Regions from separate parts of the Hathewaya limosa genome, predicted to be linked through region 2. Evidence: predicted binding sites of a transcription regulator. Region 2 holds the regulator's gene; the other holds the start of a gene.
What was found. Region 2 encodes HrcA, which represses chaperone genes, less so after heat shock. Its sites were predicted from a motif close to TGTTAGCACTCNNNNNNNNNGAGTGCTAACA; they were not measured.
Positions count from the first base shown of each region.

Region 1: the regulator HrcA is predicted to act here: its motif matches at 1,596-1,626, upstream of htpG (molecular chaperone HtpG).

Region 1 covers NZ_JAUSWN010000016.1:21,678-25,129, forward strand. The annotation lists gene htpG (molecular chaperone HtpG) at 1-1,549, opposite strand, end outside; gene QOZ93_RS09735 (amidohydrolase) at 1,862-3,452, opposite strand, start outside.
Region 2 covers NZ_JAUSWN010000004.1:18,273-21,724, forward strand. The annotation lists gene lepA (translation elongation factor 4) at 1-297, shown strand, start outside; gene hemW (radical SAM family heme chaperone HemW) at 318-1,439, shown strand; gene hrcA (heat-inducible transcriptional repressor HrcA) at 1,627-2,673, shown strand; gene grpE (nucleotide exchange factor GrpE) at 2,711-3,346, shown strand; gene dnaK (molecular chaperone DnaK) at 3,436-3,452, shown strand, end outside.

The DNA of each region.
Region 1 (3,452 bases), on a different contig from region 2:
TCATATCATCAAATAACTCTTTATTTTCTTTTTCCTCAACTTCATTAGATTTTTTCTCTTCTTCAGATTCTATACCTAAATCGCCACTTGATACTGATTTAAATTCTTTTTCTTTATATTTATCAAGCATTTTTATAGCAAACTCATCTACATCTTCTGTAAAGTATAAAATTTCATATCCTTTATCTAAAACTAATTCTGTTTGTGGAAGTTTTTCTATTCTTTCAATTGACTCACCTGTTGCATAATAAATATACTTCTGATCTTCTGGCATTCTTGAAACATACTCATCTAAAGTAACCATCTTTTTCTCTTTTGATGATGAGAACATTATTAAATCTTGTAATACTTCTTTATTTGCACCAAAGTCACTGTATACTCCATACTTTAACTGTAATCCAAATGATTCATAGAACTTTTCATATTTTTCTCTTTCATCTTTTAATAAATGTTCTAATTCAGATTTTATTTTATTTTTTATATTTTTAGCAATAAGTTTTAATTGTCTATCATGTTGTAAAATTTCTCTAGATATATTAAGTGATAAATCCTCTGAATCTACTACTCCTTTTACAAATCCGAAATAATCTGGTAGAAGATCTCCACATTTATTCATAATTAAAACACCATTTGAATATAACTCTAATCCTTTTTCATACTCTTTTGTATAAAAATCATATGGAGTTTTTTCTGGTATGAATAAAATTGCATTATAACTTACCATACCATCAGCACTAATATGAATATGACTTAGAGGACTATCGAAACCATAGTGTTTTTCAGAATAAAAGTTATTATAGTCTTCATCTTTAAGTTCCTTTTTATTCTTTCTCCATATAGGAACCATACTATTTATAACTTGTTCTTCTGTGTAGTCTTCATATTCATCTTTACTACCCTCTTTAAGTTTTTTCTCAGTTACATCCATTTTTATTGGGTATCTAATAAAATCAGAGTATTTTTTTATTATTAATCTTAATCTATATTCATCTAAGTATTGATCAAAATTTTCTTCTTCTGTACTTTCTTTTACCTTAAGTATAATTTCTGTTCCTACAGAATCTTTTTTACATTCTTCTATTGAGTATCCATCTGCACCCTTAGAATTCCATTTATATGCTTTATCACTGCCAAAAGCTTTACTAATAACTGTAACTTCATCAGCAACTAAAAATGATGAATAAAATCCTACACCAAATTGACCGATTATATCATATCCATCTTTTAATTCATTTTGTTTTTTAAAATCTAAGGATCCACTTTTTGCAATAACTCCAAGATTTTCATCTAATTCTTCTTTTGTCATTCCTATACCAGTATCAGAAATTTTTAAAAGTCTATTTTCTTTATCAATATCTACTCTAATATAATAATTATCTTTCTCGAAGCTTAACGAATCATCTGATAATGCTTTATAATAAATTTTGTCTATTGCATCACTAGCATTTGAAATAAGTTCTCTTAAAAAAATCTCTCTATTAGTATAAATGGAATTAATCATTAGATCTAAAATTCTTTTAGATTCTGCCTTAAATTGTTTTGTTTCCAATTAACTCTCCCCTTTCAATAAAGAACCTAATTATATATTTTATAATTATTAGCACTCTTTAAAGTTGAGTGCTAATATATAATTTTATATACCATATTTTTTTTATTATGTCAATGAAATTTTAAAAACTTCTTTAATTTCTTAACCATATTATATTATGTTAGAGGATATACAAGATATTCTTATTATATATTAAATAATACCTAAAATTCCTTATATATTATAAAATTGATTTAATTATATATCCTATACTAACTTTAAAAGGTCATTAATAAATTTAATCTATTAATGACCTAAAATGTTTAAAATTGCTTAATGTTCATATAAAATTTTACCATCTACCATAGTCATAATAACTTTAGTATCTTTAATTTCCTCTACTGGCCCTTGAACAAAATCACGATCTACTACTACTAAATCCGCTAAATTCCCTACTTCAATTGATCCTCTTATATCCTCTTCATGAGAGAAAAAGGCAGAATTCTTTGTCCACATAATTAAGGCCTGTACAGGCGTTATTCTCTCCTCTGCTCCCCATAAGTTACCTTCTGAATCAAGACGTGTTACTGCTGACCACATTCCCAAAAATGGATTAAAAGGAACTACAGGACAATCTGAACTTCCACCTGCTACAATACCATTATCAAAGTATGTTTTGCATGGTATATTCTGATGTGCCATTTCTTCATGTAATACCGGTGCCTCCCCTAACAAATGAAGCATAGTTGGTTGTAAGGCTACCCCTACATTTAATTCTTTCATAGTTTCCAATTGTTCCTTAACTGGCCAAGGATGATGGATAAGATAATGCCTTTTATCTTGTATAGGACTTATTTTATGTCCTTCCTTAAATCCTTCTAATGCCACATCTGCTGCCGCATTACCAACAGTATGTATTCCAACTTGCCATCCTAACTTATGAGATTTAACTACCATTTCTTTAAGTTCATCTTCTACAACAGTAGTAAATCCTCGAGTTGATGGATCTAACTTATAAGGTTTTCTCATAAATGCAGTTTTACTTGCTGGAATACCATCCAATGTTATTTTTACTGCATTTAACTTAAGCATATCATTACCAAACCCTGTTGTAGTTGAAGCTTCATCTAACCTTCTTAGATGATCTTTAACTGATCCTACAGCTGTATCTAGATAATACATTAAACGTGCCCTATATTTTAATTTTTCATCTTTATACGCCTTGAAATATGCACGCATTTGTTCAACACTTAAGTTAGCATCAATTACACCAACAATACCTTGTGATATTAACTCTTGTCCTATTACATTAATTGCTTCTACTAATTCTTCACTTGTAAGTGGTGGTATTACTTTTTGTACTAATCCCATAGCTGCATTTTCATATAATAGTCCATTAGGTTCTCCATTTTCATATCTTCCAATTACTCCACCCTCTGGATCTGGAGTATCTTTTGTAATTCCAGCTAATTCTAAAGCTTTAGTATTTACAACTGCTACATGATAACAAAGTCTCATAAGAAAAACTGGATTATTTGGTGATACTTTATCTAAATCCTCACGAGTTGGGAATCTATCATCTTTCCAAACAGTGTTATTCCAACATTGTCCATTAACCCATTCTCCATCTTTTGTTACATCTACCTTTTCTTTTAATAGTTTTAAAACCTCATCTAATGAATTAGTACCTCTTAATTCTACGTTCATCATATTTATTCCAGCAAAAAAAGCATGCATATGACTATCAATCATTCCTGGGATTACAACTTTTCCATTTAGATCAATGACTCTAGTATTTTCACCTTTATACTTATTAATATCATTTGTATTGGTAACTTCAATAATTTTTCCATCTTTAATTGCAACAACACCCTTATCTAAAATAGGGAATTGAGTTTTTCCTTTCTTAATTTCATCAATAGTA
Region 2 (3,452 bases):
GTTCCAGAAGAGAGAGCATATGCAAGAGGAAGAATGATTGCAGAAAAATTAAAAGATTTAATTCCTAGACAATTATTTGAAATTCCTATTCAGGCTACTGTAGGAAGTAAAATTATAGCTAGAGAAACTATAAAGGCTATGAGAAAAGATGTACTTGCAAAATGTTATGGTGGAGACATTTCAAGAAAGAGAAAACTTCTTGAAAAGCAGAAAAAAGGTAAAAAGAGAATGAGACAATTAGGAAGTGTAGATGTTCCACAAGAAGCATTTATGGCAGTATTAAAAACTGATGATTAAGAATTAAAGGAGAAATTAATATGAAGGAAAAATCACTATATATTCATATACCTTTTTGTAAACAGAAATGCCTATATTGTGATTTTACGTCCTTTGTCCATAGGGAAGAGTTTATGGATGATTACATTGAAGCTCTTTCTTCTGAATTACTTTTATACAAAGACAATATATTTAAAACAGTTTATATAGGTGGGGGAACTCCCACCTTTTTAAATATAAAAAATTTGAATAAACTAAGTAAAGTAATAGGAAAATTAAAATTGACAGAGGATGTAGAATTTTCTTGTGAAGGTAACCCAGGTACTTTTACAGAGGAAAAACTTAGAATTTTGAAAGCAATGGGTGTAAATAGATTAAGTATAGGCCTTCAAAGTTTTGATAATGGACTCTTAAAAATCTTAGGTAGAATTCATGATGCAGATGAGTTTTTGAAGTCTTTCAATATGGCAAGAAATGAAGGATTTAATAATATAAATATAGATATAATGTTTGGACTGCCTAATCAAAAAATAGATGATTTAAAGGATACTTTGGAAAAGGTTATCAAATTGAATCCAGAGCATATTTCAGCATATAGTTTGATTGTAGAAGAAGGTACACCCTTTTATAAATTATATGAAGATAGAAAATCTCTGCCTACGGAAGAAGAAGAAAGGGAAATGTATAATTATATTTTAGAAAGTTTAAAGAAAAATTCTTATTTTCAGTATGAAATTTCGAATTTTTCTAAACCTAATAAGGAATGTTTGCATAATATAGTATATTGGGATTTAAAGGAATATGTAGGATGTGGACTTGGAGCACATTCATTTTTAAATCAAACTAGAAGAGAGAACACTCATAATATTAAAGAGTATATGGAATGTTTAAGACAAAATAGGTATCCTATTATAGAAGAACATAAAAATACTAAAAAAGATTCTATGGAAGAGTTTATGTTTATGGGACTTAGAAAAATAAAAGGTGTTAATAAAGAAAAGTTTTATGAGAATTTTAAGATGTATATAGAAGATGTATATAAGGAAGTTATTGATAAATATAAAAGATTAAATTTATTAGAAGAAGATAAACAATATTTAAGATTAACTAAGAGAGGCATTGAATTATCTAATGTGGTAATGGCCGATTTTATTTTGGATTAATAGGTTGAGAAGTAAACAAGAGAAATAAGTAGTAAATAGAAGAAAAGTCAAGATAAAATTGAATTTATACTTTAATTATAACATAAGGTACATTTAAGAGGTTTGACAAATACTTTTTATGATGTTATTTTTAAAACATAGTCATTAGCACTCAATGATGATGAGTGCTAATAAAGAGGTGATAGTCATGGATGATAGGAAAATAAAAATTCTTGAAGCCATAATTAGAGATTACGTTCAAACAGGTGAACCTGTTGGGTCTAGAACTATTGCTAAAAAATATGATTTAGGTGTTAGTTCTGCAACTATAAGAAATGAAATGGCTGATTTAGAGGAACTGGGATATTTAGAACAACTTCACAGTTCATCAGGGAGAATTCCATCGGACCGAGGCTATAGGCTATATGTTGATAAATTAATGCAATTAACAGATCTGTCGCAGGAAGAACAATTTTTTATTAAAAATAAATTATTGGGTTCAGCATTATATGAATTAGATAAGGTTGTTAATGAAGCAACAAGAATTTTATCAGAATTAACAAATTTAGCTTGTATAGTAAAAACTCCATCTTTAAAACGGAGTTCCTTAAAGCAGATTCAATTAATTAGCATAGATACTCATACCATACTAGTAGTAATCATAACTAATAATGGAATGATTAAAAATGATGTAATTAAAATTGAGAAACCAATTGAAGAAAACATACTTTTAAAATTAAATAAATTAATTAATTCAAGACTTATTAATTTAAGCGTTGAGGATATAGATTTAGAAGTTATTAATAATCTAAGAGATGATTTAAAAGGGTATGATGATATATTTAATGCATTAATACCTACGCTTTATAAAAGTCTAAAAAATATGGAAACTTCAGAAGTATATGCAGAAGGAACTACTAATATACTTAAATATCCAGAGTATAGTAATATAGAAAAAGCAAGAGAGTTTTTTGAGTTTATTAACAATGAGGAAAATTTAAGACTTATACTTGGAGAGGAAGAAAGCAAAAAAAGTAATGAAGAAGGCATTAAAATTAATATTGGAGTTGAAAATAGCTTAACTAATGCTAGAGAATATAGTATTATAACTGCAATATATGGTTTTAGAGATAAACCTTTAGGTGCCATAGGAGTAATAGGTCCAACAAGAATGAACTATAATAAAGTTATTTCTTCAATAAACAGTTTAATAAAAGAATTAAATTTTAATATATTACAAATATATGGTAAGTAACTTCTTATAGAAAGATATGAATGGGAGGAGTGGCGTTTTGACTAGAAATAACAATGAAGAAAATATAATTAAAGATTCTACTGAACTTAATGAAGAGGTAGAAGAAAAAATAGAAGTAGAAGATGATGACAATAAGGAAAATAGTGACTTACAGGATGAAAAGGTTATAGTATTAGATGAGAAAGAGTTATTACAAAAGCAATTAGATGCTCTTAAAGAGGAAAATGAAACACTAAAAGAAGAAAATAAGCTTTCATCTAATAAATTAAATGCTGTAGAAGAAAAATATACAAATCTTGTTTCAGAGTATGAAAACTATAGAAATAGAACAGCTAAGGAAAAAGAAGAAATATTTAATACTTCATGTGAGAAAATATTAAAAGAGTTTTTACCGGTTCTTGACAATTTGGAAAGAGCTATTGAAGCTGATGGTTCTGTAGATGAGCTTAAACAAGGAATAGAGATGACAATAAAAGGCTTTATTACCGCTCTTGAAAAACTAGAAATAGAAGAAATCTGTACAGATGGTGAATTTAATCCTAATTTGCATAATGCAGTTATGCATTTAGAGGATGATGCCTATGGTAAAAATGAAATAGTTCAAGTATTCCAAAAGGGATATAAAAGAGGAGATAAAGTTTTAAGATATAGCATGGTTCAAGTTGCTAACTAAAAAGTTTTCAACTTATTAAAAATACTTAAATGTAAATAACAAATCATTAAGAATAAATAAAATTTCGTAATATTAGGAGGTACAATATAATGGCTAAAATAATAGG